Regions from separate parts of the Rhizobium sp. EC-SD404 genome, predicted to be linked through region 3. Evidence: riboswitches for the same ligand, from Rfam matches in the RefSeq annotation. Region 3 holds a riboswitch; each other region holds the start of a gene.
What was found. Region 3 has a riboswitch for cobalamin ahead of GC125_RS04885 (TonB-dependent receptor plug domain-containing protein). Riboswitches for the same ligand answer to the same signal wherever they lie in the genome.
Positions count from the first base shown of each region.

Region 1 (3,273 bases), 1.8 Mb from region 3:
ATGTCGATGCAGACGGCATCCGGGGTAGACGCTCCCGTCAAACCGGGCAGTGTTCTGCCCGATGCGCCGGTGCTCAAAGGCAACCGATCGACTTGGCTGCTCAACGAAATCGGCGGCGATTTCTGCGTGCTGACCACGGAGCGGGACCGGCCGATTGCAAACGGCTTGCCGGTCATCCAGGTCGTGGCCGATGCCTCGGCCGGCGAAGACTGCCTGATCGATCTGGAGGGGCACGCCCTCAAACGGCTTGGACAGGGTTTCACCTATCTCGTTCGGCCGGACCAGCACGTCGCGGCAGCGTTTGTCGCGCCCAGCGCCGACGACATTGCCGTCGCCCACAAACGCACGCTTGGAGCCGGCCAATGACCGATCTTCTGCAAGACCGGCTCGGACCTGCCGGCGATCGCTTCTATGCCGAGCTAATGGCGGCGCAACGGACGCTCTCGACCGAAGAGGCACAGCGCTTCAACGCACGGCTCATTCTCCTGATGGCGAACGCCATCGGCGATGGCGAGACGCTCGCTGCGCTGATCCGCGAGGCCGCGCGACGCAAGGCGTGAAGCCTCTTCCGTTTTGGCGGCGGAGCGCCTATCCCTCGCGCTTCAAAGCATGAAGGGAGATTGCGCCATGGCATGGCAGCCGGCTGAAAACCGTTACGAAACGATGCGCTACAACCGTTGCGGCCGCAGCGGGTTGAAGCTTCCCGCGATTTCCCTCGGTCTCTGGCACAATTTCGGCGACGACACGCCCCATCAGACCAAGCGCGACATCTGCCGCCGCGCCTTCGATCTCGGCATCACTCATTTCGACCTCGCCAACAATTACGGCCCGCCGCCCGGATCGGCGGAAACGGCTTTCGGCGAAATCCTGCGGACCGATTTTTCCGGCTACCGCGATCAGCTGATCATCTCTTCCAAGGCCGGCTACGACATGTGGCCGGGGCCCTATGGCGAGTGGGGCAGCCGCAAATACGTGATCGCCTCCTGCGACCAGAGCCTGAAGCGGATGGGTCTCGACTATGTCGACATCTTCTATTCGCACCGGTTCGATCCGGAAACGCCGCTTGAAGAGACGATGATGGCGCTCGATCAGATCGTGCGCTCCGGCAAGGCGCTCTATGCCGGTATCTCGTCCTACAACGCCCAGCGGACGCGGGAAGCCGCAGCGATCCTCAAGGACCTCGGCACGCCGTGCATCATCCACCAGCCGAGCTATTCCATGCTCAACCGCTGGGTCGAGGAGGATGGGCTTCTCGATGCGCTCGATGATCTCGGCATCGGCTCGATCGTGTTCTCGCCACTCGCGCAGGGCATGCTCACGACCAAGTATCTGAAGGGCGTACCTGACGACAGCCGTGCCAGCCAGGGCAAGTCCCTGATGCCGGAGTTCCTGAACGACAAGAACCTCGCCAATATCCGTGCGCTGAACGAGATCGCCGAGAAGCGCGGCCAGACGCTGGCGCAGATGGCAATCGCTTGGGTCCTGCGCGGTGGCCGCGTCACCTCGGCGCTGATCGGCGCGAGCCGTGTGTCGCAGGTGGAGGATTGCGTGGGTGCACTCGCCAATCTCGATTTCACCGATGCCGAGCTTGCCGAAATCGACAGCCATGCCCGCGACGCCGATATCAATCTGTGGGCGGCATCGGCGGAGCGCAAAGGGCCTGCCCGCAGAAAGAAGTGAAGCGTCAGCTTTTGCTCAAGAAATGAGCATCGGCACCGGTTGTGTTTTATCGCAGCCGCTGTCACCAATCGTTGCGACGGTGCCTTGAGTTTCAAGGTGAAACGGGAAGCCGGTGAAAAGCCGGCGCCGCCCCCGCGACTGTCAGGGACGACGCCCCTTCATCATGCCACTGGTGTGCTTCTTGCATCGGGAAGGCGGAGGGGATTGGTCCCGAGCCAGGAGACCGGCCGTCAGCCACGCGGCAAAGCCGCATATACGACCCAAAGGTGGGGCGGAGGGCCCCGAAAGGACAACACATGCGTATCTTGACCACACTTGCAGCCTTCGCGCTTTCGACTGGGGTGGCATTCGCCCATACCGGTCATGGCAGCCATGACAATGCAAGTTTCACCTACGGTTTCATGCATCCGTTGGGCGGCCTGGACCATCTTCTTGCGATGATCGCCGTCGGCTTTCTGGCGTATCTCGTCTCTGACCGAACCAGCTCGAACCGGCCGCTCTGGCTCGTCCCGGCAGCCTTTGTCGGCGCCATGGCGATCGGCGGGATCCTTGGCGCTTTTGCATTCGACCTGCCGCTCGTCGAACTCGGCATCGGCCTGTCGATCGTCGCCATCGGCGCAGCCGCCGCTTTCGGCCGCCAGATGCCGGTCGCTGCGGCCATGGCTCTCGTCGGCTTCTTCGCAATCTTCCATGGTCATGCGCACGGCACCGAAATGCCTCAGGACAGCGCGGGGCTCGCCTATGGCCTCGGCTTCATGGCGGCAACGGCCCTTCTTCATGCTGCGGGCATCGCAGCAGGCCTCGGCATCGGCAAGCTGTCGCGCTCGCAGGGCGTGCTTGCAGCGCGCGCCGGTGGCGGCGTGATGGCGCTTGCCGGTGTCGCCATCGTGGCCGGCATCATCTGATATTTCGCCGGACTGCGATCAACGCGATCAGAGAAAAGGCCCCGGCAGCGCTGTCGGGGCCTTTTTTCGTCGGGGTTTCAATCAAACGTAGTAATCAGCTTTCTTCGCCGAGACATGTCGCGAACGACGTCGCCATGTTGCGCAGAAGCTCGAAGTAGAGATCAGGCCCGTCGGCGATCTCCGCGCCTTCCGGATCCAGCACGCCCGCCTTCGCATCTGTGCCTTCGATCACGACATTGACGATCCGAGGCTCGAATTGCGGCTCGGCGAAGACGCAGGCAGCATCGAGCTCGCTCACGCGCTGGCGCAGTTCGGAGATGCGTTCCGCCCCCGGCGCCACTTCCGGGCTGATCGTAATCGCGCCGGCGGCTTGAAGGCCGAACCGCTCCTCGAAATAGCGATAGGCATCATGAAAGACGATGAAGGGCCGGTCGGCAACCGGTTCGACGGTCGTGGCGATGTCGGTCGACAATTCGTCGATCCGCGACGTCAGGTCATCCGCATTGCTGCGATAGACCTCGGCGTTGTCCGGATCGGCATCAGACAGAGCCGTCACGATCGCGCCCACCATCAACTTCGCATTTTCGGGATCCAGCCAATAATGCGGGTCAGTCCCGGAGTGATCATGCCCGGCATTGTCATCGTCACCATGGTCATGCGCGGCGTCTTCTTCGTCGGCATGGTCGTG
Region 1 is NZ_LR701459.1:2,646,508-2,649,780, reverse strand. Features, by position in the region: gene GC125_RS13550 (FAD-dependent oxidoreductase) at 1-366, shown strand, start outside; gene GC125_RS13545 (DUF2783 domain-containing protein) at 363-560, shown strand; gene mgrA (L-glyceraldehyde 3-phosphate reductase) at 628-1,680, shown strand; cobalamin riboswitch at 1,741-1,927, shown strand; gene GC125_RS13535 (HupE/UreJ family protein) at 1,977-2,585, shown strand; gene znuA (zinc ABC transporter substrate-binding protein ZnuA) at 2,680-3,273, opposite strand, start outside.
Region 1: it holds a riboswitch for cobalamin, as region 3 does, so the genes downstream of both, GC125_RS13535 (HupE/UreJ family protein) here and GC125_RS04885 (TonB-dependent receptor plug domain-containing protein) in region 3, are expected to answer to the same signal.

Region 2 (3,273 bases), 570 kb from region 3:
GTGGGATGACAAGGCCGACAAAGCCGATCGATCCAACGATGCTCACCATCGTCGCCGTCATGAGAGCCACGGTGCCAACCAGCATGATCTGAATGCGGCGTACCGGTACGCCGAGCGAGGCCGCCGATTCCGAGCCGAATGCGAATGCATCGAGGGCGCGGCGGTGCCAGCAGCAGAAGAGTATCCCAAAGAGCGCCACTGGAAATGCCAGCTGGACGTCCGGCCAACGCACCGAACTCAAATTGCCGAGCAGCCAAAACGTGATGCCGCGGACCTGCTCTGCGCTTGCGGAATGCGCGATGACGAATGAGGTGATCGCGTTGAAAAGCTGAGAGCCCGCGACGCCCGCCAAGATGATCAAGCCGGTGGCTCGTTGTGCAGCGCCGCCACCCGCGGCCTGGGCCAGGATTGCTACGAAAGCGAAGGCGAGAATGGCGCCCATGAAGGCGCCAAGCGAGATGGAGATGAGGCCTGCCCCCAGGCCAGCGACCATAACCCCCACGGCGCCTGTGGATGCGCCGGCGGAAATACCCAGGATGTAAGGATCGGCAAGCGCGTTGCGCAGAAGGCTCTGCAGCACGAGACCCGAAACGGCGAGCGCCGCGCCACAACAGAGCGCCACGATCGCACGCGTCAGCCGGTAGTTCCAGATGATGCCCTCGTCGATCGGCGGCACGGCATAGCCTCCGCCAGCCAGGCGATTGGCCAGGGTGGCGAAAACGCTGCCAAGCGAGATGGGCGTTTCCCCGATAGCCGTCCCGGCCAGGATGGCGGCCAGCATCAGCACGATCGCCCCCGAAGTCAGCAGAGCAATGCTGCCGCCGCTCCATGAACGTCGCCCGCCGGCCGCCAGAAGCCTCATTGCGCGAGACCTGCGTTTTCGAGGCCATCCGCCATCGCTTCCAAGCCTTCGAACATGCGGACCGATGCATGGACGGCATGGGCGTCGACGATGATGATCCGATCGTTCTTGACCGCGGTCATCTGGCTCGTGACAGGATCCGATTTCAGGAACTCGAGCTTGCTTTCGAAATCATCCGCCGCGTAACGCCGCCTGTCCATGCGGGCGATCATGATGACATCTGGGTCAGCGCGAGCGATCGTCTCCCAGCCGACCGTGGGCCATTCCTCCTTCGATTCCACAACGTTCGTCATTCCGAGCGTCGCCATCATGGAGGCAGGGATGCCGCGTTGCCCGGCCACGAAGGGATCGGAACCTGCCTCGACGCTGGAGAACCAGAATACGCCACTGACATCGCCAAGTCCGAGTTGCTCTGCGCGGGCGGTGGCAGCTTCCTGGCGCTGCTTCAGTTCAGCGGTCAGAGTTTCTCCACGATCTTCGATATCGAAGATCGTGGCCAGTTCGGCGATCGCTTCATAGACGGTCTCGACATCGAAACTGTCGCTTCTTACACCGTCGCCAACAGAGTTATCCTTTCCGACGCAGTCAGCCGGCATCACGTAGGTCTCAACGCCCAGCTCGTGAAACTGTTCGCGCGTGGCGACGCCGCCTTGCTCGCCGACCTGGCTTGAAAACTGCGCCACAACGAGTTCCGGTTGCGTGGATAAGACGCTTTCGAAACTGGGCTCATTGTCCGCAAGTCTTGGAATTTTCGCGTCTGTCTCAGCAAATTCGCCGCTGATGTCATTGAACCAGACCGAAGTTCCCTGAACGGTTTCGGCGAGGCCAAGCGCGTAGAGCATTTCGGTGGCGGACTGGCCGACGGCGACCGAGCGTTTGGGTGCTTCATCGAAAGTGAGTGTATGCCCGCAGTTTTCGATCTGCAGCGGATAGTCCGTCGCGTTTGCTGATATGGACGCCGAAAGGATCGCGACGGAAATGACCGCCACGGCGAGAGAAACGTTGTTCATTTGGATCGACCCCGATCTGTGTTGAAGAGACGGGAATCCGGCTGAGGACGATGTGATTGAAAGTTGGCTCGGCGCAATCGGCCTGTGGCTGCAAACACACGACTTCCCCTCCGGACACCCCGCCGGCGTTAACGTTCAAGCGTGTCGGTAGGTCTCCTGACTGACGGGTCGCTGCACACCCCTTCCTTCCCAGATCAACCGATCCAGTGGATTTTTGGGGGAGTACTCGCCGCCTACAGTTGCGGGGGCAGTTTCGTTTGACGACCGAGGTCGCCTGCGAATTCCCTGTTATTTCCTTTCGGAAACCGACACCGACAGCGGTAACTCAATCGTCCCGCGTGCACAATGCTGAAACAGAGACACTCTTGATCACGATCGGTCCGACGCCAACGGGATGGGACGAAGCCGATGCAATCGATAGAGCCGAAGCGTTCATGAACTTCCTGAGAGCCGCGATCGCGCAGCATATCGATCATGTCGATCAACAGGGTCCGTCATTTGGTTGAGTACCAGCCGTGGACAAGAAACGTCTGAAAGAATTGGATGGGTGGATTGAAGCCTGTTTCTTGAAGAAGCTGCTCGGTCGCTTCGGGCGACAACAGGCTGAGTTCGTTGCGGAGGATCATGGGCAAATTGCGCAGGGCTTCCGGAGTGGCACCCATCAATGCCTGTATTCGCGCCCAGTCCCTCAGCATGGGCGGGAAGTCAGCTGCTTCCAGATCGGCACTGATTTCCGTGCTGACAAAATACCCACTGCTCCTGAGGCGGTCATAGACGTTTCGATAGAAGTTCGGTCGATCATCGCGAGATATGAAATGCGCGACCATGACCGTGACGATGGCGTCGAACCCCTTATCGGCCGGCACGTCATCGATGTATCCGGTGATCAGTTCGCACCGGTCGAGCAGGCCGGCACTCGTCAGCTTCTCGCGGCACACCGCGAGCATTTCGGCCGATGGATCGACACCGACAAAGCGCCAATCCGCGTGAGATCGAGCCAGCGACAGTATTTCCGCGCCGGTTCCGACTCCGATACAGAGAATGCGCGCGTCGGATGGCAGGTCGTCCAGAACCAGCCGAATGGCAAAATGCATACCGGCGCTGAGTTCGCCGAGCTCGCTGTTACGCTCATCATAGCGGCGTGCCAGCTCGCTGCTGAAAAAGCTCTCTGCTGCGGGTGTGTGAGGATTGGGCATTTTGAAATTCTTTCATCCAGGAAATGACGAGCCACTCTGTGCTGTGAGCAGCTCAATACAGCCGGAGCGCCCGGCCTATTGACCGAGCGCAAATGGAGCAGCCCTCAATCGTGGCTGTGGTTCTCGTGTCCGGATGTATCGCGCGCTTCGTCGCCATCCTCATCGTGAACGACGCCGCTGCCACCGACGATAACAATGTTGTAGG
Region 2 is NZ_LR701459.1:1,395,700-1,398,972, forward strand. Features, by position in the region: gene GC125_RS07595 (FecCD family ABC transporter permease) at 1-862, opposite strand, end outside; gene GC125_RS07600 (ABC transporter substrate-binding protein) at 859-1,872, opposite strand; cobalamin riboswitch at 2,002-2,197, opposite strand; gene GC125_RS07605 (class I SAM-dependent methyltransferase) at 2,367-3,068, opposite strand; gene GC125_RS07610 (metallochaperone AztD) at 3,173-3,273, opposite strand, start outside.
Region 2: it holds a riboswitch for cobalamin, as region 3 does, so the genes downstream of both, GC125_RS07600 (ABC transporter substrate-binding protein) here and GC125_RS04885 (TonB-dependent receptor plug domain-containing protein) in region 3, are expected to answer to the same signal.

Region 3 (3,273 bases):
TCGCAGGCGTCGCCCAGCGCACCGGGGCGACGATCTATTACGTCGAAATGGCGCCCGACACCGGACGTGACCCGATCTTCTCGCTGAGCCCTGCTCCCGGCGACGTCGATATCCTCATCGCCGCGGAACTCATGGAAGCCGGGCGCGCCGTCATGCGCGGCTTCGTGACGCCGGATCGCACGACGCTGATCGCCTCGGCCCACCGGGTCCTCGCAGTTTCCGAGAAGATCGTGCCAGGCGATGGCCGCGCGGACTCACCTGGCGTGACGGAAGCCGTTGCCGCCGCCGCACATCGCCTCGTCTGCTTCGACATGGAGCAGGTCGCGGTCGATGCTGGCAGCGTGATTTCGTCCAGCCTGTTCGGAGCCCTTGCCGGCAGCGGCGCCCTGCCCTTCGAGCGCGACGCCTACGAGGCGACCATCCGGCGTTCCGGCCGCGGCGTCGAGGCGAGCCTGCGGGCGTTCAATGCCGCGTGCGACCTTGCGCTTGCAGGCGGAAAGACACCGTCGGTCGCCGTTCCCGAAGCGGTGAAAGCCGAAGCGCGCGATCCGGAAGGTCCCGAAGCGCTGGTTTCCGAATGGCGCACGCTGCGCAACATGATCGGCGACCTCCCTGCTCCCGTGCAGGACATGGCCGGTCGTGGTCTACGCAAGGTCGTGGACTACCAGGATCTCGCCTACGGCCGAGACTATCTCGACCATCTCAAGAAGGTCATCGCTACCGACGATGCTGCGCATGAATGGCGGCTGTCGATCGAGGCCGCCAAATACATCGCCAACGCGATGGTCTATGACGACATCATTCGCGTGGCCGACCTCAAGACCCGTGCGAGCCGCGAAGCGCGGCTGCGGCGCGAACAGGGGATCGGCGGCGACGCCATCGCCCATGTGACGGAGTATTTTCATCCGCGCATGCAGGAAATCTGCGGCACGTTGCCTGTCCGGCTCGGACGCTGGATCGAGAACAGCCCAAGGGTGTTCGGCGCCCTCGACAAGGTGTTCAACCGCGGCCGCCGCATCCGCACCGACGGCATCGTCGGCTTCGGCATGCTCTACGGGATTGCGACCTTGAAGCCCGCGCGACGACGCCTGCTCCGCCACGAGGTGGAGATGAAGCACATGACGCAATGGCTGGAAACGGCGCTGTCGGTCCGCGACATCAATTACGATCTGGCCGTCGAGGTGCTGAAATGCCGGCGCCTGATCAAGGGATATTCCGACACGCACGAGCGCGGCCTGTCGAAGTACCGACGCGTCATGGACGGTCTGCCGATGATCCGCCACCGGGAGGATGCGGCCGACTGGCTGCGGCGTCTGCGCGAAGCCGCCCTTCTCGACGAGGAAGGCAAGGCCCTGGATGGCGCTCTGAAAACGATCGAGACGCTCTAAAGAATCTCTTGGAGCGAAGATTTCCCAGCATGGGCGAGCCGGCGGATTGACCCAAGGAACGCCCACCCCTAAACGTGTGCTCGGAACGGGTTTCACCTTCGGGTGGATGAAAAGGGAATGCGGTTCGGCCATCTGGCCAATCCCGCAACTGCCCCCGCAACTGTAGCCGCCGAGCTTCCTTCCACGATGCCACTGGGTGTGTTCGCACATTCGGGAAGGCGGAAGATGGAGCGTTGACGCGGAAGTCAGGAGACCTGCCTGTTCCAGTCACCCATGCGTGGACACGGGGTGTGGTCCATGCGCGGTCGTCCGTGGCGGTGACATTTGAAAGAGTGTTGCCGCACGCCGGGTGCGACCTTTGGTGAGCCTTTGTGCATATCGCCTCTGCCGTCCGTCCGTCTGCGGTTTCTGATGAAACCGGGAGCGTGCCTCCGTGCCGTTCCATGACCCGAAGGGGCAGACACATTGCTTAGAATATTCATTCCAGCAGGCGCGATCCTGCTGGCAGCTGTCGGCGTTGCCAACGCTCAGGATGCCGAGACCACTACCGTTCTCGACCGTCTGCTGGTCACCGACGGGCTGACACCCGTGGCCCAGGAAAAATCCGGCCGCGCCTTCACCGTGATCACTGCCGAGGATATCGAGCGAAGCCAGGTCACGTCGGTTGCCGATATCCTGCGCACGGTTCCCGGACTGTCCGTCTCCCGCATGGGATCGATCGGGGCGCAGACGCAGGTGCGCGTACGCGGCGCGGAAGCCAACCACGTCATCGTCATGATCGACGGCGTGGACGTCAGCGACACGGCGGCCGGCGAGTTTGATTTCGGCAGCCTCATGACGTCCGACATCGAACGTATCGAGGTCCTGCGTGGGCCGCAAAGCGCGTTTTATGGGTCCAACGCGCTCTCGGGCGTCATCAACGTCATCACCAAGCGCGGCGAGCGTGGCGGCTTCAGGACGAACGTACGGAGCGAGACCGGAACCGACGGCACCGTGCTCGGCGGCGTCACGCTGAGTGGCGGGCGCGACGATTTCGATCTGTCGCTCGGCGCCACGTTCCGACGCAGCGACGGCTACAATGTCTCGCCGTTCGGCTCGGAGAAGGACGGCGACCGCAATGCCACGCTCAACGGCCGGTTCGCCTATGACCTGATGCCGGGGCTGACGCTCGACGGCACGCTTCGCTACGTCAATCGCCGCAGCGAACTCGATCCGCAGAATTTCGAGACGCTCGGACCGCCGGACTTCCTGCCGGGCCCGTTCGTCGGCCTGGTCGTCGATGGCGACGAGGAAACGGCTACAGAAGAGCTTGTTGGTTCGCTCGGGCTTACGCATGAATCTGCCGATGGCGCCTGGACGCAAAATCTGCGAATCTCCGGCAACGACACGTTCCGTGAAAACTTCACCGATGGAGCGCTTGCAACATCCAGCGACGGCAACCGCGTCACCGTTTCCTATCAGGCGACCTATGCGTTCGACACGCCGAACCTGCTCGACGCCACGCACAAGATCACAGGCGGGTACGAGTTCGAGCGGGAAACCTACCTGCCGTCTCACCTGACCGAACGCCAGAGCCGCGATGGGAACTCGTTCGTTGCCGAATATCGCGGCGAGTATCTCGGGCAGTTCTTTCTGAATGGCGCGATCCGTCACGATCTGAACGACCGCTTCGCCGATTCCACGACGTTCAGCCTCAGCGGTGCCTGGGCCGTTCCGGGCACGCTCACGCGTCTGCACTCCTCGATCGGGACGGGCGTCACCAATCCCACCTTCATCGAGCAATTCGGCTATGATCCGGAAAGCTTCGTCGGAAACCCCGATCTCGTTCCGGAAGAAAGCATCGGGTTCGATATCGGCATCGAGCAAGGCTTCCTCGGTGGAGCGC
Region 3 is NZ_LR701459.1:820,784-824,056, reverse strand. Features, by position in the region: gene GC125_RS04890 (indolepyruvate oxidoreductase subunit beta family protein) at 1-1,388, shown strand, start outside; cobalamin riboswitch at 1,459-1,664, shown strand; gene GC125_RS04885 (TonB-dependent receptor plug domain-containing protein) at 1,854-3,273, shown strand, end outside.